DNA from 4 places in the Thioalkalivibrio sp. ALE12 genome. Region 2 is predicted to be linked to each of the others. Evidence: predicted binding sites of a transcription regulator. Region 2 holds the regulator's gene; each other region holds the start of a gene.
What was found. Region 2 encodes FliA, which starts transcription of late flagellar genes. Its sites were predicted from a motif close to GCTAAAGTTNNNNNNNNNNCNGCCGATA; they were not measured.
Positions count from the first base shown of each region.

Region 1: F614_RS0110650 (methyl-accepting chemotaxis protein) is a predicted target of FliA. The motif match lies at 4,917-4,944, and genes of this name have one in related genera.
Region 3: F614_RS0101110 (methyl-accepting chemotaxis protein) is a predicted target of FliA. The motif match lies at 3,956-3,983, and genes of this name have one in related genera.
Region 4: flgM (flagellar biosynthesis anti-sigma factor FlgM) is a predicted target of FliA. The motif match lies at 1,710-1,737, and genes of this name have one in related genera.

Region 1 is NZ_KB905911.1:10,533-18,485, forward strand. Features, by position in the region: gene F614_RS0110625 (sulfite oxidase heme-binding subunit YedZ) at 1-188, shown strand, start outside; gene argF (ornithine carbamoyltransferase) at 353-1,282, opposite strand; gene F614_RS0110635 (acetylornithine transaminase) at 1,279-2,475, opposite strand; gene F614_RS0110640 (superoxide dismutase) at 2,578-3,159, opposite strand; gene F614_RS0110645 (DASS family sodium-coupled anion symporter) at 3,332-4,834, shown strand; gene F614_RS0110650 (methyl-accepting chemotaxis protein) at 5,014-6,924, shown strand; gene F614_RS0110655 (amidohydrolase family protein) at 7,355-7,953, opposite strand, start outside.
Region 2 is NZ_KB905905.1:120,042-127,994, reverse strand. Features, by position in the region: gene motD (flagellar motor protein MotD) at 1-26, opposite strand, end outside; gene F614_RS0100610 (flagellar motor protein) at 34-777, opposite strand; gene F614_RS0100605 (chemotaxis response regulator protein-glutamate methylesterase) at 779-1,891, opposite strand; gene F614_RS0100600 (chemotaxis protein CheA) at 1,894-4,011, opposite strand; gene F614_RS0100595 (protein phosphatase CheZ) at 4,057-4,833, opposite strand; gene cheY (chemotaxis response regulator CheY) at 4,929-5,309, opposite strand; gene F614_RS0100585 (RNA polymerase sigma factor FliA) at 5,351-6,118, opposite strand; gene F614_RS0100580 (MinD/ParA family protein) at 6,115-6,939, opposite strand; partial or broken gene flhF (flagellar biosynthesis protein FlhF) at 7,108-7,953, opposite strand, start outside.
Region 3 is NZ_KB905905.1:232,498-240,450, reverse strand. Features, by position in the region: gene F614_RS0101130 (hypothetical protein) at 1-746, shown strand, start outside; gene F614_RS0101125 (mechanosensitive ion channel family protein) at 762-1,649, shown strand; gene F614_RS0101120 (ExeM/NucH family extracellular endonuclease) at 1,667-3,370, opposite strand; gene F614_RS0101115 (Rrf2 family transcriptional regulator) at 3,390-3,827, opposite strand; gene F614_RS0101110 (methyl-accepting chemotaxis protein) at 4,028-5,335, shown strand; gene F614_RS0101105 (undecaprenyl-diphosphate phosphatase) at 5,597-6,475, shown strand; gene F614_RS0101100 (ABC transporter permease) at 6,504-7,953, opposite strand, start outside.
Region 4 is NZ_KB905911.1:62,780-70,732, reverse strand. Features, by position in the region: gene F614_RS0110925 (chemotaxis protein CheV) at 1-682, opposite strand, end outside; gene flgA (flagellar basal body P-ring formation chaperone FlgA) at 978-1,667, shown strand; gene flgM (flagellar biosynthesis anti-sigma factor FlgM) at 1,774-2,088, shown strand; gene F614_RS0110910 (flagella synthesis protein FlgN) at 2,104-2,589, shown strand; gene F614_RS0110905 (flagellar brake protein) at 2,673-3,389, shown strand; tRNA gene F614_RS0110900 (tRNA-Pro) at 3,462-3,538, opposite strand; gene F614_RS0110895 (MerR family transcriptional regulator) at 3,826-4,182, opposite strand; gene F614_RS0110890 (integration host factor subunit alpha) at 4,166-4,465, opposite strand; gene pheT (phenylalanine--tRNA ligase subunit beta) at 4,470-6,830, opposite strand; gene pheS (phenylalanine--tRNA ligase subunit alpha) at 6,830-7,858, opposite strand.

The DNA of each region.
Region 1 (7,953 bases), on a different contig from region 2:
TCTGGCTGCACCGCGGTGTGTACGTGGCCGGCGTACTGGCTATCCTGCATTTCCTGTGGCTCGCGCGGGCCGACTATGCCGAGGTCGCGCTGTACGCGGCCATCCTGGCCTTCCTGCTCGGCTGGCGCGTCGTCTACCGCTGGCAGACCCGCCGGCGCCTCCATGCCCGCCGCCGCGCGCCCGCCTGAAGGTTCAGGTCAAGGGCGTTTCACAGGAAGATGGGAAGACAGGGAGGTTTTGATTGTGGGGGCCGAGATTTCGCCCACCGCGCGATGCTAGCCGCCGCGCCGGGGATGCCACCTCACCAATAACCCTTCCTAACTTCCCATCTTCCTGTTAACGCTTTTCGCCCTTACGACGTGCGCTGGTCGGCGTTAAGGGTGATGAGGAATTCGAGCAGGGCCTTCTGGGCGTGGAGGCGGTTTTCGGCCTCGTCCCAGACGACGCTTTGTGGGCCTTCCAGGACGTCGGTGGAGACCTCTTCCTCGCGGTGCGCCGGCAGGCAGTGCATGAACAGGGCGTCGTCGTTGGCGAGCTGCATCAGGTCGGCATCGACGAAAAAGCCGGAGAAGGCCCGGCGCCGGGCGCTCTTTTCCTGTTCCTGCCCCATGCTGGCCCAGACGTCGGTGACGACCAGATCCGCACCCTCGGCGGCGGCGCGGGCATCGCGGGTCAGCTCGAAGTGTTCGCGCGTGGTATCGACCACACTGGGCTCCGGGTCGTAGCCCTCGGGGCAGGCGGCCACCAGCTGGAAGCCCAGCAGGCGCGCGGCGTACATGTAGCTGTGGCACATGTTGTTGCCGTCGCCGATCCAGGCGACGCGCTTGCCGCGGATGTCGCCGCGATGCTCGAAGTAGGTCTGCAGGTCGGCCAGCAGCTGGGCCGGATGCTCGAGATCGGTCAGGCCGTTGATCACCGGCACCGTGGCGTGCTTGGCGAACAGCTCGATCTTTTCGTGTTCGTAGGTGCGGATCATCACGCAGTCGACCATGCGCGAGAGCACGCGGGCGGTGTCCTCGATCGGCTCGCCGCGCCCCAGCTGGGTGTCGCGCGGGGACAGGAACAGGGCGTTGCCGCCCAGCTGCTGCATGCCCACTTCGAACGACACGCGGGTGCGGGTGGAGGACTTCTCGAAGATCATGCCGAGCGTCTTGCCGCGCAGCAGGTCATCGTGGTGCTCGCCGGCCTTCAGTTGCTGCTTGAGCTCGATGGCGCGCTGCAGCAGGGCCCGGGTTTCGTCGCCGGAGAGATCCAGGAACGAGAGGTAGTGGCGTGGGTTCATGCGGAGACCTCGTTGGCTTGGGGCGACGCCAGGAACGCGTCCACCAGGTCGGCTACGGTTACGGCGATCTGTTCCACCTGGTCGTCGTCGATGATCAGCGGTGGCAATAGGCGAATGACCCGATCCGCGGTCACGTTCAGGATCAGCCCCCGCTCCAGCGCCGCCATGACCAGCTCGCCGGCCGGGCGGTCCAGTTCGACCCCGATCATCAGACCGCGGCCACGCACGGCGACGACGCCCGCATGGTCCGCGAGGCGGTCGCGCAGTCGGTTCAGCAGGAGCTCGCCCTGACGGGACGCCTGTTCGCACAGGGCCTCGTCCTGCATCACATCGAGTACGGCCAGCGCCGCCCGGCACACCAGCGGGTTGCCGCCAAACGTGGTGCCGTGCGTGCCCGGGCTGAAGAGCTCGCGGGCGGCACCGGCCACCAGATTGGCGCCAATGGGGATGCCGTTGCCGAGACCCTTGGCCAGGCTGACCACATCCGGGGTGATGCCCTCGTGCTGGAAGGCGAACCAGTGCCCGGTACGGCCGATGCCGGCCTGGATCTCGTCCAGCATCAGCAGCCAGCCGTGCTGGTCGGCCAGTTCGCGCAGGCGGCGCAGGTAGCCGGGCGGCGGGACATGTATGCCGCCCTCGCCGGTGACCGGCTCCACCAGGATCGCGACGACGTCCGGGTCGGCCGCCAGGGCTTCGACGGCCTCGGCGTCGCCGTGGGGCACATGCACAAAGCCCGATACCAGCGGCTCGAATCCGGCCCGGACCTTCGCGTTGCCGGTGGCGGACAGGGTGGCCATGGTGCGGCCATGGAAGCTGCCCTCCATCACCACGATCTTCGGCTCGGCGATCCCGCGGGCACGGCCATGCAGGCGGGCGAGCTTGATCGCCGCCTCGTTGGCCTCGGCCCCCGAGTTGCAGAAGAAGGCGCGATCCATGCCGGACAGCGCGCACAGGCGCCGCGCCAGCTGTTCCTGCAGCGGGATGCGGTAGAGGTTGGAGGTGTGCACCAGGGTGCTGGCCTGGTCGCAGACGGCCTGGGCGACCTTGGGATGGGCGTGGCCAAGGCCACACACCGCGATCCCCGACAGGGCGTCGAGATAGCGCTTGCCGTCGGTATCCCACAGCCAGGCGCCTTCGCCGCGCTCGAAGGCAACGGGCAGGCGCTTGTAGGTGTTCTGCAGGGCGTCGCTCATGGGGTTCTCCGAAACCAAAGAGCCGGCGGAGGGCCGCCGGCTCGATGAAAGGCGCGGCCGCGTCATGCGGCCAAAGGCGCCTAGTTTAGTCCGCTTGGGACTTTAGTTCATCTGCTGGGCCACAAAGTCCCAGTTCACCACGGCCCAGAAGTTCTCGAGGTACTTCGGGCGGGCGTTGCGGTAGTCGATGTAGTAGGCGTGTTCCCAGACGTCGCAGGTCAGCAGCGGGGTCTTGCCGTCGCGCAGCGGGTTCGCGGCGTTGGAGGTGTTGACGATCTCCACCGAGCCATCACTGTTCTGCACCAGCCAGGTCCAGCCGGAGCCGAAGTTGCCAACGGCGGACTCGTTGAACTTCTCCTTGAAGGCGTCGAAGGAGCCGAAGGCGCTGTTGATGGCATCGGCCAGCTTGCCGGAGGGCTCGCCGCCGGCGTTCGGGGCCATGCAGTTGAAGTAGAAGGTGTGGTTCCAGACCTGGGCGCCGTTGTTGAAGATGCCGCCGGCCGGGGCCTTCTTGATGATGTCTTCCAGCGTGGCGTTTTCGAACTCGGAGCCCGGCAGCAGGCCGTTCAGCTTGGTCACGTAGGTCGCGTGGTGCTTGTCGTGATGGTATTCCAGCGTCTCGGCGGAGATGTGCGGCTCCAGCGCGTTCTTGGCGTAGGGCAGATCGGGCAGTTCGTAGGCCATGAAAGACTCCTTGGACAGTGTCGTGAGAAACTGCTGTGGCAGCGTCCCGAAACGGGCACGCCGCATAACGGGACAACGATAGTCACGTTGCCCGGACGATGCAATTTCCGATGGTACGGGTTGGTTTTGGCCCGGGCCGTATACCCTGATGCTTGACCGACGAAAGAGGCCCATGGCAGCGACCGAGGACACGGCAGGGCAACGCGACACCCAACCGGAAAAGACCCCTCCGGTGAACTGGCGCGGGCGCATCGGTCTGTTGCTGGGGCCGGCGATCTTCGCCATCTTCCTGCTGGTACCGGCCCCGGCGGGGTTCGATCCGGCGGCCTGGCGGGTGCTGGGTCTGACGCTGTTCATGGCGACCTGGTGGATCAGCGAGGCCCTGCCGCTGCCGGTGACGGCGCTGCTGCCGATCGCGGTCCTGCCGGTGCTCGACATCGTGCCCATGGACGAGGCCACCGCGCCGTACGCGAATCCGATCATTTTCCTGTTCATGGGCGGCTTCGCCATTGCCCTGGCCGTGCAGCGCTGGGATCTCCACCGGCGCATGGCGCTGGCGATCGTGGCGCGCGCCGGCAATCGCCTGCATGTGCTGGTGGGGGCCTTCATGCTGGCCACGGCGGGGTTGTCCATGTGGGTCAGCAATACCGCGACGGCGGCCCTGATGCTGCCGATCGCGCTCTCGGTGCTTGGACTGATCGAGCGCGGCGCGTCTCCACAGGGGCCGGACATGGAATCGCGACGCCCGGCCCTGGCGCTCCTGCTGGGCATCGCGTTCGCCGCGAACATCGGGGGCATGGCGACCATCATCGGTTCGCCGCCGAATGCCCTGACGGCCGCGTACCTCGGGGATCGCCACGGGATGGAGATCGGGTTCCTGGAATGGATGACCCTGGGGCTGCCGCTGGCGGCGGTGCTGCTGGCCCTTGCGTGGTGGTCGCTGACTCGCTGGGTGTTTCCGGTGCACCGGGTGGAGCTGAACGGTCTGCGCGCGCTGCTGGACGAACAGCGCGCGACCGTGGGCCCCTGGTCGGTCGCGGAAAAGCGGGTGGCCGGGGTGTTTCTGCTGGTTGCGCTGGCCTGGCTGACACGGCCGCTGCTCGAGGGCTGGCTGCCGATCTCGCTGACCGATGCCGGCATCGCGATCCTCGGGGCCGGGTTGCTGTTCCTGGTCCCGTCGGGGTCGCGCGAACAGCGCCGGCTGCTGAGCTGGGACAACACGCGCGAGCTCCCCTGGGGCGTGCTGTTGCTGGTAGGCGGGGGTTTGAGCCTGGGTGCGGCGATCGAGTCCAGCGGGCTGGCGGAGCTGGCGGCGGATGCCCTGGTGATCGCCCAGGCCTGGCCGCTGATCCTGATCATGGCCGGGGTGGCGCTCCTGACCATGACCCTGAGTCATGTGACGAGCAATACCGCGACAGCGGCTACGCTGTTGCCGCTGGTGACCGCGTTCGCGCTGAGCATGGACGTGCCCGTGCTGTTGCTGGCCCTGCCGGTGGCGTTTGCCGCGTCGGTGGCCTTCATGCTGCCGGTGGCGACGCCACCCAACGCCATCGTGTTCGCCAGCAACCGGCTGCGGGTGCTGGACATGGTGCGTGGCGGGGCATTGCTCTCGGTGCTGGCGCTGGTGCTGATCAGCCTGGTGGTCTACGCGTTTGCCGAGATTCTGTTGTTGTAGCCCGTCTGAGCGCGGAGCTCGGAAGCGGCCCACCGAAGCAATCTTGTCCCCTGAGAACCTGTGGGGAAGAAAGTACCTTCGTATTCAAGTTTTAGGATTCGCCGCCGCTAGGAAGGACGACTGACCTGAATCTTGATTCTGAAGCCGGCCGTGACCGGTGCAGGAAAGGACGCGCAGACATGTTTGACAATATCCGGATTGGTGTACGGCTCATGGTGGGCATCATCGGCGTGGTCGTACTCGCCGTGGTGCTGACGCTGGTGGTGGTGATGAACGCCCTGGGCACGATGGCGGATCGCGCCGAACAGCGCGAGCTGAATGACCTGGCCGGACAGTTGCTGGATCGGCTCGACCAGGAGGCGGCGCGAGCCACGGCGATGGCCGAGACGGTCGCCCGCATCCCGGATATCCAGGAGGCAATGGCCACGGGCGATCGCGAGCGGCTGGCCGCGATGACGGTGCCGACCTTCGAGTCGCTGAGCACGGACTACGGGGTGCGCCAGTACCAGTTCCATACGCCGCCGGCGACGTCCTTCCTGCGCGTGCATCGTCCGGACCGCTTCGATGACGACCTGTCCGGCTTCCGCCAGACCGTGGTCGATACCAACAATAACCAGGCGCCGATCTCCGGTCTGGAAGAGGGTGTGGCGGGCCTCGGGATTCGAGGTGTCGTGCCGATCGCCCATAACGGTGAGCACGTGGGCTCGGTGGAGTTTGGCCTGTCCTTCGGTGATCCCTTCTTCGAGCAGTTTACCGAGGAGCTGGGGGCGCCGGTCGCGCTGTACCTGCGGGACGACGGACGTTTCAGCCGCTTTGGCGGCACCATCGATGGCGAGGCCACCTTCAGCGCCGCCGAGATGCGCGAGGTGCTCGGTGGCGAGCGACACGTGCGCAACGTGACCTACCAGGGCAAGCCGATGGCGGTGATCGCGCGGCCGGTGATGGACTTCTCCGGGGACGCGGTGGGCGTCCTCGAGCTGATGGTCGATCGCAGTGCCTATGTCGACATGGCGCGCAATGCCACAGGTACCGTGGTGATGGTCGGCGTGATTGCTGTGGTCCTGGGCGCGCTGCTGGCCTGGTTCCTGACGCGCAGCATCGTGCGGCCGTTGTGCCAGACCGTGGACCGTCTGAACGACATCGCTAGTGGCGAAGGGGACCTGACGCGTCAGCTGAAGGTATCCGGCAAGAACGAGCTGGGGGATCTCTCCATCGCTTTCAATAACTTCGTGGAGAAGATCCGGGTGCTGATCCAGCAGGTGGCGGCCGGTTCCGACCAGGTAGCGGCCGCGGCCAACGAGCTGTCCGCGACCAGCGAGGAGACCAACGAGCAGGTCCGCCGCCAGAAGGCGGAGACCGACCAGGTCGCCACCGCGATGAACGAGATGACGGCCACCGTGCAGGAAGTGGCCCGGAATGCGGCGGACGCCGCCGCCGCCGCGCAGACCACCGATCAGGATGCGAACGCCGGCCAGCAGGTGGTGCAGAAGACGGTCACCGCGATCAATGGCCTGTCCACTCAGGTGGACAGCGCCGCCGAGGTGGTCAGTCGTCTGTCGCAGGACGCCGAGGAGATCAACAAGGTCCTCGAGGTGATCGGCGACATAGCCGATCAGACCAACCTGCTGGCGCTGAACGCGGCGATCGAGGCCGCCCGCGCCGGCGAGCAGGGCCGCGGCTTCGCGGTGGTCGCGGACGAGGTGCGCACGCTGGCCAGCCGCACTCAGGACTCGACCCACGAGATCCAGCAGATGATCGAGCGGGTCCAGACCGGTACGCGCGAGGCGGTGCAGGCGATGGAAGACGGCCGTGCCAAGGCCCACGAGAGCGTGGAGCAGGTGAACCTGGCCGGCGAGTCGCTGGTCGCGATTACGCAATCCGTCACCCGCATCAGCGACATGAACACGCAGATCGCCAGCGCCGCCGAGGAACAGTCCACGGTGGCCGAGGAGATCAACCGCAACGTGGCCAACATCACCGAGGTGCTGGATCAGACCGCGTCGGGTTCGGAGCAGATCCGCAATGCGTCCGAGGAGCTGTCCAAGCTGGCCTCCGAGCAGCAGCAGCGCGTGGGTCAGTTCAAGGTCTGATCACGATCAGGTGCCGGGAGCCGAGCCCGCCATCCTTTTGGGGTGGCGGGCTTTTTCATGCGTGTGTGGTTGAACGGCTTGGTTCACCACGAAGTGCACGAAGGCACGAAGAAGGGCTGGGTCGAGGGCGAAAACCGGTCTACAGGAAGAGGAGAAGATTGGAAGCGAGATTGATGGGGTAGTGGATCGGGCACGGTCTGACGGGGAGGGTTGGTTGGAGGGCTGGTGCTCGAGCGGACGCGGGCGGGGGCTTCGCGGGCGAGCCCGCTCCCACAGGGGGCTCGGCCGGCGGGCTGGACGGGTCACGGCGTCGGCCAGGCCCCGGGCGGTTTTAGCCGATTCATCCTTCGAATCTTTCGGCCTTCCTGTGAATCGCCCTTGACCTGGCCCTTCTTCGTGCCTTCGTGCGCTTCGTGGTGAATCCAGGCCCTTACTGGGCGGGAAAGAGCCTTTCGCCGTTCTCCCATGCGATCGCGCGGGCGACGTCCTCGGGGAGTTGTTCCAGCCAGGCGCGGGTCTCGTCCTTTAGGCGCGTGTACTGTTCCCAGCGGGTGCGCGTGAAGGTGTCCACGCCGATCATGAAGCGGTCGGGGTGGGCCAGGAAGAGCTCGAACCAGGCGTCGTCGATCTGGCCGCCGGGATTGATGCGCGGGTTGCGCATGGACAGGTCCATGTTCATGCGCGGGTGGCGTTCGAGGTAGTCCTGCACCAGCGGCGGGTACGCGTAGCTGCCGGCATGGGCCCAGAGGATGCGGACCTCGGGATGGGTCGCGTAGGCGTGGTCGATTACGGCGGGGTCGCCGTGGATCATGATGGTGAGGTCGCGCGCCACGGCCAGGTCCAGCAGCTGCTCGAAACCGGGGGCGAAGCGGTCATCCGCCAGGATATGGAACTCGCCCAGGCCGCGCCATTTCACGTCGGATTCATCGAGCATGCGGGCGACGCGGTCGCCGAGATCCTCGACATGCATCCAGTCCATCTTCTTGCCCAGCCGCTGCGAAACCTCCAGGAACGGCACGATGCGCGTAT
Region 2 (7,953 bases):
TCCTCCGCCCGCTTGCGTCGCGCCATGGTGACCTCACTCGTGGATGAAGCCACTCAGCTTGCTTTCGATATTTCGCGGGTTCTCGCCCTCGGCGATCGCGATCAGACCTTCCATCAGCATTTGCTGGTGTTGCGAGCGGTTCTGAATAATCGACTTTAACTTGTTGGCCAGCGGAAGGAACAGCAGGTTGGCCGAGGCGATCCCGTAGATGGTGGCCACGAAGGCCGCCGCGATCCCCGCCCCCAGCTTGCTCGGATCCGCCAGGTTCTGCATCACCGCCATCAGGCCCATGACCGCCCCCACGATACCCAGGGTCGGCGCATAGATGCCCATGCTCTCGAACACCTTCGCACCCTGCATGTCGAAGTGCTCGCGGTTGTCGAGGTCGGCCTCGAGGATCTGGCGGATGGTCTGCGGCTCGCTGCCGTCGACCAGCAGTTGCAGCCCCTTGCGAGCGAAGCCGTCGCTCTCCTCGTCGGCCAGGGTCTCCAGCCCGAGCAGGCCTTCCTTGCGCGCCACATGCGACCATTCCACGATCTGCTCGACCATGGCCCGGTTGTCGATCTTCGGCGGCTTGAAGGCCCACGGCAGGATCCGCATCCCGTGCATGAACACCGTCAGGCGCGCCTGCACCAGGGTCGCCCCCAGCGTCCCCAGCACCACGATCACGAACGCCGCAGCATTCCACAGTGCGCCCAGGCCGCTGCCCTTGGCAATGCTGCCTCCAAGCACGGCCACCAGCCCCAGCGTCACCCCGATGAGGCTCAGGATATCCATGTCAGCAGAACCCCTTGACCAGCGCGGGACCGATCTCGGGCAGCGGATAGACGTGATCGGACAAACCGGCCTCTGCCACCGCCGCCGGCATCCCGTAGACCACGCAGGTCGCCGCGTCCTGCGACCAGACCTGCGCCCCGGCCCCTTTCAGCGCCCGCGCACCCTCGCGACCGTCCGCACCCATCCCGGTCAGCACGACCGCGAGGACCTGTCCGCGCAGCGCATCCACGGCGGAGCTGAATGCGGCGTCCACGCTTGGCTTGTAGATCGTGCCCAGCGGGCTCTCCGCGATGCGCACATGGGTCTGGCTGCCCCGTTCCAGAGTCAGCTGCATGCCCCCGGGGGCCAGCAGGGCCACGCCCGGCTTCAGGGCATCGCCGTCCTTCGCCTGGCGCACCTCGATGTTGCACATCGCGTTCAGCCGGTCGGCAAAGGCCGGCGTGAAGCTGGCCGGCATGTGCTGGACCAGCACAATCGGCAACGGGAAACTGGCTGGTAGCGGTTTCAGCACCTCCTGCAGGGCGACCGGCCCCCCCGTGGAAGTCCCGATCAGGACCGCCCGCAGTTGCCGCAGGGGTGTTGGCGGCCGGGTGCGCGCGACCGGCGGCTGTTGCTTGGCAGCGTCTGCGGCCTGACGGTCGGCCTCTTCCCGCCGCGCGGTCGGCCGCGACTCGCGGGCCGGTGTGCTGGTGCCCGGCGCGCTGGCCGAGCGCGCGCGGCTGCGCGACAGCGAACGCACCCGGCGGCGCAGCAGCATGCGGGCGCTGTCCTCGTCGCCCGCCATGTCGCTGAACCGCTTGGGGAGGAAGTCCACCGCCCCGGCCTCCAGCGCATCCAGGGTGGCCTGGGCGCCTTCGGTGGTCAGGCTGGAGAACATCAGGATCGGCCGCGGACTCTCGGCCATGATCTTGCGCACCGCGGTGATGCCGTCCATCACCGGCATCTCGATATCCATGGTCACGACATCGGGGTCGAGCTCGCGCACCTTTGCGATCGCCTGCTCGCCGTTCTCGGCCGAGCCGACCACCTCGATGCCCGAGTCGGAATCCAGAATCTCCGCAATGCGTCGACGAAAGAACCCGGAGTCGTCGACGACCAGAACCCTGATCGGCATCCTCAGCCCTCGCTCGTGCGCGATGCGCGGCGGGGACGGCCGGACATCTGCAGTTGCCGCATCAGGATGGTCACCAGATCCGAGACATCCAGGATCAACGCGATCCCGCCATCCCCGGTAATCGTGGCACCCGCCAGGCCCTTCACGCCCTGCAGGTTCTGCCCCAGGGGCTTGATGACCACCTCTTCCTGACCGACCAGGTCATCCACCACCAGACCTACCTTGCGATCGGCGGTATGCACCACGACCACATGGGCGTCCTTGCGCGGCTCGGGCTCGTGGCCCGGCTTCAGCCAGCGCTTGAGGTAATGAATCGGCAGAGCCTGCTTGCGCACGATGATGACCTCCTGGTCATCCACGTAGTGCGTCTTCGTCAGGTCCAGATCCAGGATCTCGGATACCGACGCCAGCGGGATGGCGAAGCGCCGGCCATCCAGGATCACCATCAGCGCGGGCAGGATCGCCAGCGTCAGGGGCAGCTTGACCCGCAGCGTGGTGCCCACGCCCACCTCGGAGTCGATCTCGATGGTGCCGTTGAGCTGCGAGATCTTGGTCTTGACCACGTCCATCCCGACCCCGCGGCCGGAGACGTCGGAGATCTCGGTCTTGGTCGAGAAGCCGGCCATGAAGATCACGTTGAAGGCCTCGCGATCGGTCATGCGCTCGGCCATGGCCGGTTCCATCAGGCCTTTCTCCACGGCCTTGCGCCGCAGGGCCTGCGGGTCCATGCCGCCGCCGTCGTCCTTGATCAGCAGCGCGATGTGATCGCCTTCCTGAGCGGCCCCCAGCACTACGGTCCCCTTGCGCGGCTTGCCCGCCGCCTCGCGTACCTCGGGGGTCTCGATGCCGTGGTCCACGGCATTCCGGACCAGGTGCACCAGCGGATCCGACAGGGCCTCGACCAGGTTCTTGTCGAGGTCGGTGTCCTCGCCGAAGATCTCCAGCTCGATCTCCTTGCCCAGATTGCGGGAGAGATCGCGGATCACGCGCGGGAAGCGGTTGAAGACCTTCTTCACCGGCTGCATGCGGGTCTTCATCACCGAGGTCTGCAGATCCGAGGTCACCAGGGCCAGGGAGCTGATCGCCTTGCCCAGCTCGTCATCGACATGCTGCGAGCGCAGCATGCTCAGCCGGTTGCGCACCAGTACCAGCTCGCCCACCAGGTTCATGATCTCGTCCAGGCGCTCGGTGTCGACGCGCACGGAAGTCTCGCCCTGCGGGGCCGCCCGACCGCCCCCCTCGGCACCCCCGCCGCCGGCACGCGCGCCGCCACCGCCCTGGCCTCCTGCAGCGGTATCGGCGGGCGCGGCGGCCTTCTCCGGTTCGGCGGGTTCGGGCTTCGCCGACGGGGCTTCCGCAGGTTCGTCGTCTGCGGGGCTGGGGACCGCCCCGGTAGCGGCCGGCCCGGCGCCCTTGGCCTGCAACTCGTCCAGCAGGTTCTCGAATTCGTCGTCGGTGATCAGGTCGCCGGAGCCACTCGCATCCTCCGCAGCCGGTTCTTCTCCGGCCGCATCGCCCGCGGTGGAGCCCGTCTCCACGGGCTTCGGCGGCTGATCGCCGTGCAGGCTGTCGAGCAGGGCCTCGAATTCGTCGTCGGTGATCTCGTCACCGGCACCGACCATCGCTTCGCCATCCGCCGCCGGTTCCGCATCCGTATCCGCTTGCGGTTCGGGCTCTGGCTCCGGCTCGGGTTCCGGGGGCGGCGGCGCGGCGGGCTCCGCCGCCACGTCCTCGTTGTTCGCCATGCGCCGGAGGTTTTCCACCAGGTCGGCCTCGGCGGGCGTGGGATCCACGCCGGAGCGCAGGTCCCCGAACATCACGTTCAGGGTATCCAGCACCCGCAGCATGGTGTCCATCAGGTGACTGTCCGCCCGCCGCTCACCGTTACGCAGCAGGTTGAAGACGTCCTCCGCGTGATGGCACACGGTCACCAGGGGATCCAGGCTCAGGAAGCCGGCCCCGCCCTTGATGGTATGGAAGCTACGAAAGACCGCATTCAGCAGATCCCGGTCATCCGGATTCTGTTCCAGGTCGATGAGTTGCTCGTTGAGCCCCTCCAGCAGTTCCCCGGCCTCGATCAGGAAGTCCTGAAGGATTTCGTCATTGGGGTCGATGGCCATTCAGTCTCTCCGGTCGCGTGGCGCCATTCGCATGAGGGGAACTGCCTAGAAGCCCAGGCTCGATAGCAGATCGTCCACCTCGTCCTGTCCTTGAACGACATCCGCGGCGGAATCTTGAGTCTTGGGCACGCTGGGACCGTGACCCTTGCGGTCCGCCTCGCGATCCTCCTCGCGTTGTTCAAGCGACGCCTCGGCCGCCTCGACCTGCTCCATGCGCCCACTGGAGAGCCGGATCAGGGACACCAGGTTCTCTTCCAGGTCGGTCACCAGCTGGATCACGCGGCGAATCACCTGGCCGGTAATATCCTGATAGCTCTGTGCCATCAGCACCTCGGAGAGCAGCCGGCGCAGCTCCTCGGTGTCTTCCCCCGCCTGCGCGAAGAACGTGTCGAGCTCGCGGGCAAAGTCCCGGAACTCCTCCACCGAGAGCTGGCGGTTGCGAAAGCGCGTCCACTTCGCCGTCAGGTTGGCCGCCTGCTGACTGAACGACTCCGCGATCGGCAGGCTCGACTCGATGGCATTCATGGTGTCGTGGGCCGCCTGTTCGGTCATCGTGACCACGTAATTCAGGCGTTCCTTTGCGTCCGGGATCTCCGCCTGGGTCAGTTCGACCAGACGCGAATCGCCGCGGAAGCTTTGCAGGGCCTCGTGAAGATCACGGGTCAGCTTGCCCAGCTCGTCGAAGAGTTCGCGGTCATAGGGGCGCGCCAGATCCTGCACCAGCGCCCGGGCGCCCGTGTCGTCGCCCGCCTCCAGCGTCTTGACCAACTGCCGCGCAAGCTCCAGCTGATCGTCGCGTGGTGGGTGTTCCTGTTCAGTCATGAGAAGCCTCTTGCGGGTACGGCGCGGAAGGTTTCGGACGACGCCCGCGGCGGTCGGTGCCACGGGCGTCGGGCATATCGGTCACAGGCCCATGATTATCCCTGTGCTTCAATGCGTTCGAAGATCTTGTCGATCTTTTCCTTCAGCGTCTCGGCGGTGAACGGCTTGACCACGTAGCCGTTCACGCCCGCCTCGGCCGCCTCGACGATCTGGTCGCGCTTGGCCTCCGCCGTCACCATCAGCACCGGCATGGACTTGAGGTTCGGGTCGGCGCGCACGGCCTTCAGCAAGTCGATCCCCGGCATGTTGGGCATGTTCCAGTCGGTGATCAGAAAGTCGAAATCCCCGTTCTGCAGCATAGGCAGCGCGGTGCTGCCGTCGTCGGCTTCCTGGGTATTGTTGAAGCCAAGATCACGCAACAGGTTCTTGATAATGCGCCGCATCGTGGAAAAGTCGTCCACGATGAGAATCTTCATTCCCTTGTCCACACGTCACTCCGGGATTCGTAGGGTGGGTTTTAGAATAACTGCAAAGCCGTACCGTCTTCGAGCCACGAACCCAGGCGGGCGCGCAGTCGAATGGTGGCCTGACTTCGGATCTGGCTGACGCGCGACTCGGTCACGCCCAGCACGGCGCCGATCTCGCGCAGGTTGAGCTCTTCGATGTAGTAGAGCGACAGCACCAGCCGCTCGCGTTCGGGGAGATCGCCGAGGGCTTCGGCCAGTTCCTGACGGAACTCACCGGCCTCGAGGGTGCGGGCCGGCGACACCTCCTGCCCTTCGATCACGCGATCGGCCCCGTCGTCACCCCCGCCGAGGTCGTCCAGGGCGAACAGGTGGGCTCCGGCGTGATCCTGCAGCATCTCGTAGTACTGGTCGATCGGCACGTCCAGCTCGGCGGCGACCTCGCTGCCACGCGCCGCCCGCCCCTCGCGCGCCTCGACGGTCTGGATCGCCGCGGCAATACGCCGACTGTTGCGGTGCACCGAACGCGGTGTCCAGTCACTGCGGCGCAGCTCGTCGATCATCGCGCCACGGATGCGGATCCCGGCGTAGGTGGCAAAGGTCGCGCCCTGGCCGCCCTCGAACTGGCGCGCCGCCTCGAGCAGCCCGATCATGCCCGCCTGAATCAGGTCATCCACCTGCACCGAGGCGGGGAGCCGCGCCATCAGGTGATGGGCGATGCGGTGGACCAGCTCGACGTGATCGGCAATCAGCTCCTCGTGCCCGCCGCTGGCCGCGGAGGCCGCCTGATAGCCGGAAAGTCGATTACGCGTCGTCATCATGCGCTCTGCAGCATCCGTTCCACGAAAAACCCGACGCCACCGTGGTCACCGCCGCCCACCGGCCAGCGGTCTACGGTCCGTGCCAGTTCGGCAAAGGCCTTCCCCGCCGGGCTCCCGGGGTACTGCTGTACCACTGGCGCGCGTTTCTGCACCGCCTTGCGCAGGTGATCATCCATCGGAATATAGCCGGCCAGGTCGAGCACCACCTCCGGCAGGTAGTTGCCGCAGACGGTATTGAGTTTCTGCATCAGTCGCTCGGCGCCTTCGCGGCCGTCGACCATGTTCGTCACCATGCGGAAGCGACGCAGGCCATGATCGCGGTGCAGGACCTTGATCAGGGCATAAGCGTCGGTAATCGAGGCGGGCTCGTCGCAGACCACCACCAGGGTCTCCTGGACCGCGCGGCAGAACGACGTCACGGATTCCTGCAGGCCGGCCGCGGTGTCCACGATCAGCACATCCAGGGGTTTGCGATAGGCGCTGAAGGCATGGATCAGACCGGCATGCTCGGCCGGCGTCAGGTTGGCCATCGCCGCGATCCCCGAAGCCGAAGGCACCACCTTTACCCCGTCCGGCCCCTGGACGAGCACATCCTCCAGGCTGTCCACATCACCGGTCACCAGGTCGTGCAGCGTGCGCTCGGGACGCATCCCCAGCAGCAGGTCCACGTTGGCCAGGCCCAGATCGGCGTCGAACAGCATGACCTCGCGCCCGAGCCGGGCCAGGCCCACCGACAGGTTCACCGATACGTTGGTCTTGCCCACCCCGCCCTTGCCCGAGGCAACCGCGATGACCTTCAACGGCTTGTTAGTGCGTGGCATAGCGCCCCTTCCCGACCGGTTGAATCAGTTCCAGCGTGGCGGGCTCCGCCGCCCGTGCCGGACGTGCCTGGGCGCGCGCGCGTCGCGGCGGTTCCATCTCCGCCAGGCGCTCGGCCGCCCAGGTCTCGCGGGCATTGGCCGCTGCCCCGGGTTCATCGGCGGCATCCTCCAGGGCCAGTCGGGTCAGATACCCGGTATCGACCCGGTGAAAGTCCTCGGCAATACGCTGGCCATCGCTGACGAACCCCAGCCCCAGGTGCTGATCCAGCAGTACGGACAGGACCTCGCCCAGCTCCTCGGCCTCGTCCAGCTTGGTCAGCACCAGCGCCGAGGGCTCCGCCTTGCGAAATGCCTCCAGCACCCGCCGCAACGCGCTCCCCTGGGTCGTCGCCGACACCACCAGCCAGCTCTCGGCCCGGATGTCCGGCGGCAGGTGCGCGAACAGGGATTCGTCCTCCACTGCCCGCGGGGCCTGTCCCGCCGTATCCACCAGGATCAGGTGCCCATCCTCCACGCGGCGCGCCAGTTCGCGCAACTCTCTCGCGTTCTGCAGCACCCGCACCGAGATCCCCGCCATCTGGGCGAAGGCCTGCAACTGGCGCGTGGCCCCGATGCGCTGGCTGTCCAGGGTGACCAGCGTAACCGAATCCGGGCCCATGCGGCGGATCTGGCGCAGCGCGATGCGGGCCAGCGTGGTGGTCTTGCCAACGCCGGTGGGCCCGACCAGCGCCAGCAGGCCGCCCTCGTCCAGGATGTCCGGCCGGTGGGTGGCAATCGCGCCCGACAACCGCGCCCGCAGGCGTTCCCAGGCCTGTTCCGGCGAGCTGTCATCGAGAATGCTTCCGGCCAGGCTGCGCGCCAGGGCGTCGCTGAACCCGCGGTCGATCAGGCGCGCCTTGCATTCCGCCGCCAGCGGGTGGCGGGCCGCCCAGCGCGCCTCTTCGCTCTCCGCATACTGGCGCGTCATCAGGCTGCGCAGGTCGCGCAGCTCCTGCCGCATGGCGGTCAGCTCCG
Region 3 (7,953 bases), 110 kb from region 2:
CGGGCGCGCACGGTCGCTGGTCCATCGGTCCGCTGGACCTGTGGCTCCTGCATGGGGCGCAGGAATGGCAGATGGTGCTGGAACGACCGCGAGACGCGGCGGACGCGACCCTGGCGATCGACGTCCCCTGCAGTGAACCCTTTCCCGCCAGCGCCCGGGACCTGCTGCGGTTTGCCGGGGCCCCGGCCGATGCCGAGCCGGAGCTGCGCGTGGCCCTGGCCGATCGTCCGATGGTGAGCCGCCCGCAGAATCCGTTCTACGTGCCGGCCCATGGGCAGGTCACCCTGTACCTCAGTTCGCCGGCCTGGGTGCAGCTGCACCTGGGGGCGGCGCGGGTGCAGGAATTCCCGGTGTATACGCCTTCCGATACCTGGTTCGGCCCCAACACCGTGAATGGCGAGCTGTGCTACGCGACCCGGACCCAGGCGCGCCTGGACCTGGCGGATGTGCCGGAACGGCCGCATCGTGTGGTGACGCCGCTGACCATCGCCAACAAGGCGGACGATGCCCTGTTCCTGGAGCGCGTGAACCTGCCGGTGCCGCGACTGCCGGTGTATGCCGATCGCCACCATCGGCTGTGGACCCCGGCCGTGCGCATGGAGCGCGAGGAGGACCGTGACATGGCGGCGATGAAGATCGACCCGGGGCCGCCCGGGGCCGCGACGGGGGCGCAGCGTATCGCCGAGCCCCGCGAGGCCGGCGGACGGCATTTGATGGTGCAGGCGTTCAGCGCCCTGTTTCAGTAGGGGGCGACGCACACGATGAACGAATGGCTACAGGCCGCGCAGGCCTTCGTCACCAGCGAGGCGTTCCTCGCGGCCGTCCGCGCGGCGGTTTATCTGCTGGTGGGTCTGCTGGTCGCGCGTCTGGTGTCGCGCGGGCTGGCGCGGGTGCTGGAAGACAAGCTCGATGCCCAGCAGGTGATGCTGACCCGGCGCATCAGCTTCTATGTAATCGTGCTCCTGGTGCTGGCCTCGGCCCTGCGCGAGCTGGGCTTCGACCTCACCGTGCTGCTGGGTGCGGCCGGGATCCTCACGGTGGCGCTGGGCTTTGCCTCGCAGACCTCCGCCTCCAACCTGATCTCCGGGCTGTTCCTGATCGGTGAGCGGCCGTTCTCTGTCGGGGATGTGATCAAGGTGGGGGATGCCACCGGAGAGGTACTGTCCATCGATCCGCTGTCGGTGAAGCTGCGGACCTTCGACAACCTGATGGTCCGGGTGCCCAACGAGAGCCTGGTGAAGTCCCAGCTGACCAACCTCAGTCGGTTCCCGATCCGTCGGCTCGACATGCAGATCGGGGTCGCCTATCACACCGATCTCAAGCAGTTGCGCGATGTGCTGATGGGGGTCGCCGAGGGCAACCCGGTCTGTCTGGAGGAGCCCAAGCCGTTGTTCATCTTCCTCGAGTACGGCGACTCCGCGTTGAAGATCCAGCTCTCGGTCTGGGCGCGGCGGGAGAAATTCCTGGACCTGCGTAACTCCATGCACGAGGGGGTGAAGGCGGCACTGGACGAGGCCGGTATCGACATCCCGTTCCCGCAGAGGACCCTGGGCAGCCTGGGCGGGCCGTTGCCGGTACGGATTGTCGACAACGTGTCGGCGGCCGAGGCGGAGGCCGCCGTGCCTGCGGAACCGGACGCCCGCGACTGAGTGGCCGCAGTCACCGACTAGTCCAGGTACAGGTCGGCCCAGACCGGATCGTGATCCGAGGCGCGCCAGGGCCCGTCGGCCGGGGCGCGGCCATCAAATCCGAGGAATTCCGGTTCGTCGGCGTTGACCGCCCAGGTGGCGCCGTCCCGGACTCGTTCACGCAGCGTGTCGGGCCCCAGCAGGTAGTCCAGCTGCCCGGCCTGGCCGCGAAAGACGTAGGTATGGGCGGTACCTGGGTCGTCGTGCACGAGATCGTGTTTTCCTGCGGCATGGAGGACGTGCAGGGGGTCCTCGGCGGCATAGGCGTTGAGATCGCCCAGGACCACGACGGGAGCATCCGCGAACTCGCCGGTTTGCTGTTCGCGTATCCAGGCGACGAGGCGTTCGGCCTGCGCGGTACGGCGCTGGTTCCAGCAGCCCTGGCCACGGTCGATATCGCCGCTGTCGGGGCAGCCGCTCTTGGCCTTGAAATGTACGACCACGGCACCGAGATGTTCGCCGGTAGCGCCCGCTTCGAACCAGCCCAGCAGCGGGGGGCGGTGGTGGACGGTATCGCGGTCGGCGGCCGTGTCGACCAAACGCAGCCGTTCCGGTCGGTAGAGCAGGCCGACCTTGATCGCGTCGTCCCCCGGTGCCGGGTGAACGATGGCCGCATATTCGCCACGCTCCCCGGGGCGGGCGTTCAGGCGCGCCACCAGGGTCTCGCGCGCAGCCGCGGCGTTTTCCAGTTCGACCGCGCCCAGCAGGTCCGCATCCAGGCCCTGCAGCAGGGCATCCAGCTTGGCGGTCTGGCGTTGGCGCTCGGCCGGGGTCTGCGCGCCACGCTCGCCCAGCGTGACGAAGTCATTCTCCATGTTCGCGGTGGCAATGCGCAGATGACCGGGATCCGCGGCCGGCACCGGGCCGGGACGGTCGCCGCCGGTCCAGTCAATGGGCTCGGTGGGGTGGATCCGGTACGCGCCGAAGGCGTGGGTGAGGATGCCGGTGAGGCCTTCCACCGAGCTTCCCGCGCGGCGGGTCCCCTGGTCGTCGAGGTACGGGATCGGGTCGGGGTTCGCGCGATAGCTCCCGTCGTCCAGTTCGATCCGCCGATCCATGTCCTGGCGCCCCGGGCTGTCCGCGGGGGCGGTCTGGCCCGGATGCGTCAGGCGCCCGTCGGCGGCCAGCGTCAGGCTTCCGTAGCGGCCGAGGTCCCGGTTGTCCGTGACCGTCAGGCGCTGCGGGAAACGGACCGGCTGGTCGATAAAGTCGCCCAGCCGGTCGGCCGCGGCGGGCAGGCGCAGGTCGACGGGGGCGGGCGGTTCGCCGTCGGTGCAGGTCACCACCGCGTCCAGTTGCGAGAGTTGGGGGCGGCCTCGATGGCGGGTGAAGGCGCCGTGCACCTGCAGGCGCTGCCCGGCCGCGACCGGGTCCCTTCGTGGGGCGTAGACGAACAGGCCCGTGGCCCCGGTGGCCGAGCCCTGTTGCAGGTAGAAGCCCCCCAGCTGGTCCGTGTCCATGAAGACGCCGGTTACGGTGCCTTCCGCGACCACCTCCGTTCCTTCGGGGAGGGCCCCCGCGCGCAGTTCGGCGAGGGGGGTGGGTGTGGTCCCGGGATCGGGACAGGCCTGGCGTGCGTCGGCGCTCGCAAGCGCCAGCAGGCACGGAACGGCCACGGCCAGCCAGCGGGCGCCGGTGTGCGCGTGCAGGGCGGTTCGTTTTCGGGGTGCGGGCCGTTCCATGGCCGAAGGATACCGGCGTTCAGGCGCTCTTGCCGGGATGCAGGAGCTCGTAGAGGTAGTCGGGCGCCTGGGTCACATCGGCAATGGTGTAGCGGTCGAGCACGGCGAGGAAGGCGTCGCGTGCGTCGTTGAGCACCCCGCGCAACTGGCAGGCGGGCAGGATCGGGCAGACGGGCTTCTCGCAGTCGATCACGTTCAGATTGGGCTCCATGTCGCGGATTACGCTGCCGACGTTGATCTCTCCGGGGTCGCAGGCGAGCGAGATTCCGCCCCCCTTGCCGCGCCGGGTGATGATGTAGCCCTTCTGGCCGAGCTGGTGCACGATCTTGACCAGGTGGTTGCGGGGGATGGCGAACTGCTCGGAGATGTCGCTGACGGTTACGCGCTGCTCGCGCGGCTGCACGGTGAGGTACATCAGGACGCGAAGGGAAAAATCGGTATAGCGGGTGAGCTGCATAGGAGGGTTTCGTCGGTTCGCGGTGATCGAGGATATGCTTGAACGTATATTTCAGAGAACCTTAATCGGTCCGGACTTGCGTCACAAGCGCATGCGTTGCGGGCACGTGAAGCACAGGTGCGCCACGGCCTATAGTTTCGGGCCGGTGGGTCGTTACAGCGATAACAAAAGCCGGAGTGTACCGGCATCAGGGGGCAGCAATGGAGCAGGAGAGTGGGTGGCTGAGTCGCCTTTCGCTGGCGGGACGTTTCTCGCTCGCATTGAGTGCGATTGTCGGGGTGTTCTTCCTGATCGCCGCCGCGGCGGTGTTCTGGCATACGGCCACGCTGAAGGGCGGGATGGAGGCCACCCTGGAGCAGGTCATGCAGGAGCACGCGACCACGCCGGCCCTGGAGGCCGAAGTGGCCGCTGCGGTGGACCGGCTGCTGGATGTCGCGGCCTGGCAGGTCAACGCGATGATGCTGGGCGTGGCGATTGGCGTGATCGTGGTGGTGTACTTCCTGTTCGTGTTCATGATCCGTCGCCGCCTGGCGGAACTGGCCGGGCGATTCCGTGCGGTCTCGGAGGGTGAGGGGGATCTGCGCCAGCGCATCGAGGCCCCGCGCAACGACGGCATCGACCGCCTGGCCCGCCTGTTCAACGCCTTCATCGCGCGTCTGCAGCGCATGGTCTCGGAGATGGTGGAGCATGCACGTGAGCTGGGGGAGTCGGTTGGCACCCTGCACCGCGTGGCGGAGGAGACCAACCAGGAGGTGCAGCAGCAACAGGCGCGGCTGGGCCAGGTGGCGACGGCCATGAACCAGATGACGGCCTCGGCCGAGGAGATCGCCCGTAACGCGCGCACGGCCTCCGAGGCGGCCGACCAGGCCGAGACCGAGACCCGGACCGGCTCCGGCGTGGTGGACACCACCGTGCGCACCATGCGCGAGCTGGCCAGCGAGATCGGCACCGCCAACGAACAGGTAGCGCGCCTGCAGGCCGAGTCGGACCAGATTGGATCGGTGCTCGATGTGATCCGCGGGATCGCCGAGCAGACGAACCTGCTGGCACTGAATGCGGCCATCGAGGCGGCCCGCGCGGGCGAGCAGGGTCGGGGGTTTGCCGTGGTCGCCGACGAGGTGCGGACGCTCGCGACCCGGACCCAGGAATCGACGACCGAGATCCAGGCCATGATCGAGCGTCTGCAGGCGGGTGCCCGCTCGGCGGCCGGGGCGATGGAGCGCAGTCGGGAGAAGGGCGAAACGGGCGTGGACGAGGCCGCCGGTGCCGGCGAGGCCCTGCAGTCGATCCGCTCGGCGGTCGAGCGGATCCGGCATCTCAACAACGAGATCTCCGGTGCCGTGTCACAGCAGGCGGAGGTCGCGCGCGAGGTGGATGGCACCCTCACGGAGGTCAGTCAGGGGGCCCAGGTGACGGCGGCCAATGCCGAGGCCACCGCCAGCGAGACCGATGCCCTGGTGGCGCGCATCGAGCAGTTGCGAAGTCTGACGACCCAGTTCCGAGTCTAGGAGCCAGTTGGATTTGGGACTGATCTGCTGCGCGCGCAGGAGAACGGCCCCTTTTTCCGCTCTCTCTCGTTACATAGTGCCCACTATGCGCCTCGAGAGACCGAAAAAATGGGCTCGCTCTCCCGCCACGCTCGCGACGATCACCCAAATCCGACTGGCTCCTGGCCGGGCTTTTGCCGGCGGTGCGACGCCGGTACCGACGCCGGGTAGGTGGTTTGCGTATACTGCGGCCCGCCTCGGGATCACGGAGCCGCACCTGTCATGACAGTCTGGGTCGCCACCCTGCTCGGGATCGTGCAGGGCATCTTCATGTTCTTGCCGGTCAGCTCGACCGCCCACCTGGTTCTGACCCAGCACTGGCTGATTCGTCAGGGCGAGCCACTGCCGCCTCCGGAAAGCCCTGAGATGATCCTTTTCGATCTGGTGGTGCACGTCGGCACGCTGGTATCGATTGTCTTTGTCTTCCGCAAGAGCCTGCTGCGGCTGAGTGGCGGGATCGCCCGCGAGAGCTGGCAGTGGGCCTCCGCCCGGGGCTCCGCGGGGCGCGAGATGCTGTTCCTGCGCCTGGCGCTGCTGTGCGGGCTGTCGGTGTTCGCGACCGCCGTCGTGGGTTTTACCCTGAAGGCCGGGTTCGAGCAGGTGTTTGCCCACCCGACGCTGATCGCCGGGACGCTCAGCCTCACCGGCGTGCTGCTGTGGTGGACGGACCGGTTGCAGCGGCGCCCGCTGGGCCTGCGCCAATTGAGCCCGAAGATCGCGGCGATCATCGGCGTGGCGCAGGGTTTCGCGCTGATTCCCGGGCTCTCGCGCAGCGGTATGACGATCGTCTTCGCGCTCTTCACCGGGCTCAAGCGGCGCTGGGCGGCGGAGTACAGCTTTTTCCTCGCGATTCCCACGATCCTGGCGGCGACCGCCGTGCAGTCGCTGGACGTCCTGAACGGCAACGGCCTTGGGGACCTGAACTGGACGGCCCTGGCGGTGGGCTTTGTGGTATCCGCGCTGGTCGGGATTGTGTCGCTGAAGATGGTGTTGTTCTTCCTGTACCGCGCCAACCTGAAGGTCTTCTCCTTCTACCTCTGGGCGCTGGCGCTACTGGTCCTGTTCGGTTTCCTCGACGTGGACATCATGTACGGCCACTGATCGGGGCACGCGAGTACCCCGGCTCGGCTTATTCCGGGCCGCGCAGCACCGCCAGCGGGGCCTGGTCCAGCACCCGGCGCGTCCCCAGCCAGCCGGCCAGGGCGATCCCCAGCGTACCGCCCCCGATCCCGTAGACGAAGGTCAGGGGATTGACGCTGTAGTCGAACTCGAAAACCTGCCAGGCGAGCAGGGCGCCCACTGCCGTGGCGATCACGGCCGCGAGCAGCCCGGCCAGCAGGCCCAGGGTCCCGAACTCCGCCAGCAAGCCGTTGCGAATGTGGTCGCGACGTGCCCCGAGGGTGCGCAGCAGGGCGGCCTCCCGTCGTCGGACGTCGCGGGTGGCCTGGACCGCGGCGTAGAGCACGGTCAGCCCGGCGATCAGGGTGAACAGGAAGACGTATTCGACCGCCCGCGTGGCCTGGTCCATCACATCGCGGACCTGCGCGAGGATGGCGCTGACGTCGATGGCCGATACGGCGGGGAACTCCCGCAACCACTGGTTCTGGGCGCTGCGCTGGTCTTCGGGCACGTGCATGGCCGTGATGAAGGTCCGGGGCTGCTGGTCCAGCAGCGGAGGCGGGCCGATGACGAAGAAATTCACCTGGAAGCTGTCCCAGTCGACCTCGCGGACGCTGGTGATCGGACTGCGGATGGGCTGCCCCCCAACCCGGAACGTCAGGTAGTCGCCCAGTGCCAGGTCGAAGCGTTCCATGAGTCCGGCCTCCACCGACCAGCCCCGGTCGGGATCCTGCCCGGCCTCGCCGAACCAGTGTCCATCGACGATGCGATTGTGCGCCGGCGGGGTGTGCGCATACGACAGGTTGAATTCGCGATCCACCAGTCGTCGGTCGCGATCATCGTCAAAGTCCTCCGGATGAACGCGTTCGTCGTTGATCTCGATCAGACGGCCACGGATCATCGGGTCGAGTTGCGGGCGTTCGAGGCCGGCCGCCTCGACCCGGTCGGCGAAGGCCTGCTCCTGGCCCGGCTGGATGTTGATGAAGAACTGGTTGGGGGCGTCCTCCGGGATGCTGGCATCCCAGGCCTCCAGCAGGTCGACGCGCACGATCGCCAGCAGCAGCAGGGCCAGGATCCCGACACTGAAGGCCACCAGTTGCACCGCGCTGAGGCCGCCGCGCCGGGACAGGTTGGCCAGCCCGAAGCGCAGGGCCATGCCGCCGCGGTTGCGCAGAGGCCTCAGGGCGAGCACCAGCCCCATTCCGAGGACGGCCAGCAACGCGATGGCCACCGCGGTGCCGATCAGGACCCAGGCGGCGAGTTGCGGGTCGGCGGCCTGCCAGTAGAGTAGGCCGCCGAAGGCGAGCAGTGCGAGGGCGCCGGAGAGCCATACCGAGGTGGGCGGCAGGCCCAGATCGCGGCGCAGGACGCGCAGCGGCGAGACCTGGCCAATGCGCAACAGCGCGGGGAGGGCGAAGCCAACGGCGGTAATCAGTCCCACGCCCAGGCCGGCGACCAGT
Region 4 (7,953 bases), on a different contig from region 2:
CCGGGCCCTCCCCGGCCTTCTGCTCCAGGAAGTCGAGCGCCTCCTGACCATCCTTGAAAACCTCGTATTCGAACCCGAGACCGCGAATCGCCCCCTCGATCTGCTTGCGCGCCACGACCGAGTCGTCAACGATCACGACCTTGCGCCCCCCCGCTGGCGTGGCGTCCGCTCGGATGGACTCGGAGACCTCGGTCGGCAGAGGATTGACGATCGAAAGCACCCGTTCCACGTCGATGATCTCGACCAGCTTGTTGTCGATCTCGGTGACCGCGACCAGGAAGGACTCGCGCCCCGTACCACGCGGAGGGGACTTCACGTCCTGCCAGTTCACATTCACGATCCGGTCCACGGCCGACACCCAGAACCCCTGAACCGAACGGTTGAACTCGGTGACCACCACCTTCTGGTCGCCGCTGTCGCTGGCACCGGCCGCGCTGCGCAGGCCCATGGCGCGCGCCAGATCGATAATCGGCACCGTGCCGCCCCGCAGCGTAGCCACACCGCGCACCACACTCATCGACCCCGGGATCTGGCGCAGCGGCGGCGACGGGATCACCTCGCGCACCTTGAACACGTTGATTCCGAAGGTCTGTGATCCACCCAGGTGGAACAGCAGCAGTTCCATCCGGTTCTGACCCACCAGCTGCGTTCGCTGGTTCACATCGTCAATGAATTGACTCATGGTGCTGCTCTCCTTGTCCCGCGCCCATCTGCCGCGAGCCGCTCCCGGGAGCTCAGTGTGCACCGCGCACCCCCGGGCTGTCATTTGCAATCGCCTGTATGCGCCTTCTGGCGCCGCTTCCCAGGGATAACGGCATTGAACGCCGGGCCTTGAGTCGGGCACCGCCCGGACAACTGGCATCAAACCTGCATAGCTTCGGGTCCGCGAACGGACGCGGCAGACCCGGGGTATTCCCTCGGGCGGCGAGGACCGGCATATGCATCCACATACAACCTGTACATCACGCTGCATCCCCATGGGGCTCATGGCTCTCGTGGCGTGGTTCGCGCTCTCCGTGCCGGCCCACGCCGAGATCCACCCCGTTGCGGAGATCCGCGCGGCCGCGGAACAGTTTCTGTTGCAGGAGCTGGACGCCGAACATAGCGACGACATCAATATCGAGATCGGCCAGCTCGACAACCGGCTCCGGCTGGCCTACTGCCATGACGGACTCAACGCCCGTTTCCCGCCCGGCGGCCGCCGCGACGGCAATACCGCGATCCACCTTCAGTGTGCGGGCCCGGTCACCTGGCAGCTGTATGTCCCGGCCACGGTGGAACGTTACGCTCAGGTGCTGGTGGCCAGTCGCAACCTCCCTCGCCAGCACACGCTGACCAGCGGCGATCTGCGCTTCCAGCGCATCGAGACGTCACGCCACGCGGGCAGTTATCATGAAGACAAGTCGGCCCTCATCGGTCAGCAGACCCGGCGCAGCATTCGTCCGGGCCAGATCATCGGCACACAGCACGTCACCCAGCGCGAGATCGTCAGCCGCGGCCAGCGGGTCACGATCCTTGCCGAAAACGGCTCGATCGCCATCCGCATGCAGGGCGAGGCCCTGGAAAACGGCAGCCTCGGGGACCGCATCCGGGTCAAGAACACCTCGTCCGGGCGCGTGGTCGAGGGCGAAATCCAGCCCTCCGGGCACGTCCGGGTGACACTTTGATGCCGACTCTGTGATCGGTGTTACAAAAACCACCGCCACAGGGCTACAGTTTCAGCACACGCGGCCGTAAACACTTGCAGCACAGTTACAACGACAGGACGGCACAATGGATATCAAGGGCCTCAACACGAACAGTCTGCGCCCCGACGGCCAGAGCTCCACGGTCAAGGGCCGCGAGGACTCCAGCGGCGCGCCCAACCGGGCGCAAGAGTCGGATAGCGCCGCGACCACCGGTAACGATTCGCTTACCCTGACCGGCGCCGCCCAGGCGATGAGTTCGGCCGCCAGCGCCGGCGAGAACGCCCCGTTCGACGCGGCGCGTGTGGCCGAGCTGCGCGAGGCGATCGCCAGCGGCAACTACCCGGTGGACAACGAACAGCTGGCCGACCGCATGATCGACCTCGAGCGCCTGCTGCGCTAATCACGGACCTCACCGATGAACACCGACACGCGCCATCGCCTGCTGCGCTCCCTGGAAACCTCGATCCGGCTGGCCCACCAACTGGAAGAGGCCCTGATCCAGGAGACCCGCGCGGTCGAGGCGCGCACCCCGGAGACCCTGCAGGAGGTCGTGGCGACCAAGCAGGGGCTGCTGCAGGACCTCGAGACCGAGACCCGCCAGCAGCGCGCTATCGCCGAGGCCGCGAGCGAGTCATTCACACCCGAGGGCATGGCCCGCCTGCTCTCGCGCATGGACGACGGTGCCGTCCTCAACGATCACTGGCAGGCCCTGCGCCAGTCCATCGAGCGCTGCAACACCCTCAACCAGGGCAACGCACGCCTGATCGATCGCGATCGCCAGCGCGTGGAGCTCTCCATGCAGATCCTGCGCGGCGAAGAGGCCGGCCCGGCGGCGACCTACGACCCCTACGGGCGCACCCGCCCCAACACCCGTGGCGGACGCCGTATCACACAAGCCTGATGCAGCTTATTCGCACCGATGCTGGCATTTCGGATGCTCGACCAGTACCTTGCGTCCTCACACCCAGCTAACGTCACGGACGCATGGACGAAACCGACTACACGGTCGACAAGCCGGACCGGATCGCCGGCATTCTCAAGGACCTGGACCACAAGCTCACCCTGGTCAGCGTCCGGCTCGACGCCGACGGCCCGCTGTACACTTCGGCCCTGGTCCGGCTGGACCCCGCCGCGAAGGAACTCTTTCTCGACGAACTGAATCCGCCGCGCGCGCACCAGCATGTCACCTCCGGTATGCCCCTGCGGGTATTCGCCGCGCTGCGCGGCGTGGCCGTACGCTTCTCCACCACCGTGGCCCGGATCGAACATGAAGAAGGCGGCGCCCTGTACGCCTGCCCCTACCCCGAAACACTGGAGCATCTCCAGCGCCGCGAAACCTTCCGCGTTCACATCCCCATGGCCCAGCGCCCGCAGATCGAACTGCGCGCGCCCGGCTGGAAGGACCCGGTCATCGGCGAGCTCGTCGATCTCTCGGGCCAGGGCATGTGCATCGAGCTGGCCACGGCCACGCTCGACACGCTGGAGACCGGCACCACCCTCGCGTTCACCAATCTGCTGCTCCCCGACGTCAGTGAGCGGCTCTCGGGCGACCTGCGCCTGGCCAACCGGCGGCGCAGTACGCGGGAGGGCTACGAATACGCCGGCTTCGAGATTGTCGGGATGACACAGTGGCTGGAGCGCCAGACCAACCTCGCCTTGCTGCATTACCAGCGCGAGGCGCGTCGCCGCTCGATGGAATAGACCCGCCCGGACAAACTCGGACGTCAGACACAAAAAAGGCCGCTACAAGCGGCCTTTTTCATGCTTCCTGTTTGGTCGGGACGGCAGGATTTGAACCTGCGACCCTCTGCACCCCATGCAGATGCGCTACCAGACTGCGCCACGCCCCGAAGCCGCGAACTATATCCGATTCCCCGCCGTCACGAAAGCACCCAACACCGCCAAAGCGAACCGAGCGCCCATCACGGCACACGAGTGTTTAGTTCACCACAGAGTGCACGGAGGACACAGAGAAACGCGTGAAAACGGAAGGCATCGATGGCTCGCGGATTCGGAGACGGGATGCGCCGCAATGGATGCGGCCCTTTAACCCGCGACCAGACCCGAAAGACCTTCTTCGTGAACTTCGTGCCCTCTGTGGTTCAAAAAGACTTTCTTAACGCGGGCACAAGGAAGGTCAGGCGCGGAGCGTGCGCAGTACGGACTCGAGCTCGGAGATGGTGTCCTGGATGATCTGCTGGGCCTGCTGGCGATCGCCCTTCGCTTCGTCACCGGAGAGCTTCTGGCGGGCCCCGTTGATCGTGTAGCCCTCCTCGTACAGCAGAGCCCGGATCTGGCGGATCAGGATCACGTCCTGGCGCTGATAGTAGCGGCGGTTCCCGCGGCGCTTCACCGGCGCCAGCATCGGGAATTCCTGCTCCCAGTAGCGCAGCACGTGCGGCTTGACCTGGCACAGCTCCGCCACCTCGCCGATCGTGAAGTAGCGCTTGCCCGGGATCGCGGGCAGTTCCTGGTGGTTACTCGCCTCCAGCATAGCTCTCTACCCGCTCGCGCAGTTTTTGCCCCGGGCGGAAGGTAACCACGCGTCGCGCGGATACCGGGATCTCCTCGCCCGTCTTCGGATTGCGTCCCGGACGCTGGTTCTTGTCGCGCAGGATGAAGTTGCCGAAGCCCGAGAGTTTTACACCTTCGCCTGCTTCCAGCGACTGGCGCATCTCCTCAAAGAACATCTCGACGAATTCCTTGGCCTCGCGCTTGTTGAGACCCAGTTCCTCGTTTAGCACGGCGGCAAGATCCGCCTTGGTAACAGCTGCCATCGCCTTATTGTCTCAGGGTTGCGTTGAACCGGGCCTGGAGATGCTGCATCACCGCGTCGGTGACGCCAGCCACATCCTGTTCGCCTAGGGTGCGATCAAAAGCCCGTAAAATCAAGCCCAAAGCAAGGCTCTTCTCGTCCGGATTCAAGCCCTTGCCCTGGTACAGATCAAACAGGCGGACATCCTGCACCAGCTCCAGGTCCAGCTCCCGGATGGCCGCCAGCACGTCGCCGGCGGCGACCGATTCGCCGACCACCACCGCCAGATCGCGCCGGATCGACGGATAGGGCGACAGCGGGCTGAACTGGGCCACCGGCGCGCGGGCCACGGCGACCGCATCCAGGTCGAACAGGTAGACGGGCTCCACATCGAACCGCTCGCACAGGGAGGGGTGCAACCGCCCGACCCAGCCAATCGGCTGGCCATCCACCCGAACGCGCGCCGACTGACCATCATGCAGCGCCGGATGGTACTCCATACGGAAGCCCAGCTCTCCGGAGACCCGCTCGCAGAGGGTCTCCACCACCCCCTTGGCGTCAAAGAAATCGATCTTCCTCGGGGCCCCTTCCCAGTGCTCCGGCGCCACCCGGCCCCCGAGCAGACCGGCCAGGCGTGCCTCCTGGCGCAAACCCGAGGCACCCGGAACAAACCGCAGACCGTGCTCGAACAGCCGCAGATCCGGTTGCTGGCGCGCCTGGTTATACGCCGCGGTGGTCACCAGACCCGGCCACAGCCCGGGACGCATCACCGCCAGGTCGGACGAGATGGGATTGGCCAGGGCCAGGGGTTCGACGTCCGGATAGAACGCCCGGGCCGTGTCCGCCGCAACAAAGCTGAAGCTGATGATCTCGTGAAACCCGCGGCGCGCGAGCCCGTCGCGCAGTGACCGCAGGGCATTGTCCGGGGTCACCGGCGCCACGGGCGTCGGCAGGGTCTGCGGCAGGGCATCGTAGCCGTGCACCCGCGCCAGCTCCTCGATCAGGTCCTCTTCGCGTTCCAGATCGAACCGCGCGCGCGGCGCCCGCACCGACCAGCCATTACCGACCGTCTCGACCTCGCAGTCCAGCGCCCGCAGGATGCGTTCGATCTCGGCGCCATCGAGTGTGATCCCCAGCAGCCGCTGGACCCGCTCCGGGCGCAGGGTGATCGCGCTCTCCCGGTGCGGAGCCGGCGTCTCGCCGGTCTGCTCGATCGGGCCGCACTGCCCTCCGCAGATCGCAAGAAGAAGCTCTGTGGCGCGCTCCATGGCCCGGGGGACCAGGGTGGGATCGACCCCGCGCTCGAAGCGGTGCGAGGCATCGGTGTGCAACCCGTGGGCCCGGGCGCGGCCGGCCAGGGCACGCGGGGTAAAATGAGCGCACTCGAGGATTACCCGCGTGGTGGCGTCGTCGACCGCACTGGTGGCCCCGCCCATCACGCCGGCGAGCGCCAGCGGCCCATCCTCTCCAGCAATCACCACGTCCCTGGGCGACAGCTTCACCGTCTGCTCCCCACCCAGCAGGGCCAGGGATTCACCCCCTTCCCCGCGGCGCACGATGATCCGTTCACCGGCGCGCCCGGCATCAAAGGCATGCAGGGGCTGGCCCAGCTCCAGCATGACGTAGTTGGTCACATCCACGATGGCGCTTAGCGGACGCACCCCGGCACGCCGCAGGCGTTCCGTCATCCAGACCGGTGTGGCAGCCTTCGCGTCCAGCCCCTCCAGCACCCGCGCCGCATACAGCGGGCAGGCCTCCGCATCGCGGACCTCAATGGTCACACGGGCTTCGCTGGCCACCTGCACGCCCGGCATGTCCGGGGCGTGCAGCGGGCGATCGAGCAAGGCCGAACATTCGCGGGCAATACCCCGCATCCCCAGGCAATCCGCCCGATTCGGGGTCAGGTCCACCTCGAGGATGGTGTCGTCCAGCCCGAGGGCCTCGCGCAGGTCCAGGCCGGCCTCCAGGTCCGATGGCAGCGCCATCAGTCCCGCCGCATCCTCGGACAGGCCCAGCTCGCGGGCCGAGCAGAGCATTCCCTCGGAGGCCACCCCGCGCAGCTTCGAGCGCTTGATCCGGAAATCGCCGGGCAAAACCGCCCCCACCACGGCCACAGGCGCACGCATGCCCTCGTGCACATTGGGCGCCCCGCACACGATGGTCAGCGGCTCCGCCGCGCCAGCCGCGACGCGGCACACGCGCAGGCGATCGGCATCCGGATGCGGCTCCACCGAAAGGACATGACCCACCCGCACGCCGCTGAAATCCGGGGCCGCGGGTTCCAGGGCGTCCAGCTCCAGCCCTGCCATGGTCAGGCGATGCCCCAGCGCCTCCGGGGTTTCGTCGATCTGCAGCCATTCCTGCAGCCACTGCACACTGATACGCATTAGCCTGTCTGCCCGAATTGCCCGATAAAGCGGATATCGTTGTCGAAGAACAGCCGGAGGTCATTCACGCCGTGGCGCAACATCGCCATGCGCTCCACCCCCAGCCCGAAGGCAAAGCCCGTGTACTGCTCGGCGTCGATCCCGACGTGCGCCAGCACGTTCGGATGCACCATCCCGCAGCCCATCACCTCCAGCCAGCCGGTATGGCTGCACACCCGACAGCCCTCCCCGCCGCAGTGCACGCACTGGATGTCGACCTCCGCCGAGGGTTCGGTGAACGGGAAGTAGGAGGGCCGAAACCGGGTGGCCAGATCATCACGGTCGAAAAAGGCCTGCAGGAACGCGCTCAGCACACCGCGCAGATCCGCGAAGGTGATATCCGTATCCACGCACAGTCCTTCCACCTGATGGAACATCGGGCTGTGGGTTAGGTCGGAGTCACAGCGATACACCCTACCCGGCGCGATGACCCGCAGCGGCGGCTTCTGCTGCTCCATGGTCCGGATCTGCACCGGCGAGGTATGCGTACGCAGCACCCGGTGGGCGTCGAAGTAGAACGTGTCGTGCATCGCCCGCGCGGGGTGATGCTCGGGGATATTCAGGGCCTCGAAGTTGTGGAAGTCGTCCTCCACCTCCGGTCCCTCGGCCACGCGGAACCCGAGACCGGCAAAGAAGGTCTCGATTCGCTCAAGCGTCTGCGTGATCGGGTGCAGGGCACCCGGCCCCGGCCGGCGCCCCGGCAGCGTCACGTCCACCCGCTCGCTGGCCAGCTGATCCGCCAGGGCCGCCTGCGCCAGCGCTTCCTTGCGCGCATCGATCAGACCGGCGACCTCGGCCTTGGCTTCGTTCACCTTCTGGCCCGCGGCGGGGCGTTCCTCCGCCGTCAGCTTGCCGAGTTCCTTCAACTGGGCGGTAATCGACCCCTTCTTGCCCAGGTACTGCACCCGGACCTCATCCAGCGCCTTCAGGTCGGTGGCCGCCTCGATGCGGTCGCGGGCCTCGGCGACGAGCTGTTGCAGTTGCTCCACGTGCGTTCCCCGAAAATGATGGGCGACGGCTTACCCGCCGTCCCGGTGTTCCCTGTTCCCGAAACAAAAAAGGGAGGGCGTCGACCCTCCCCTTT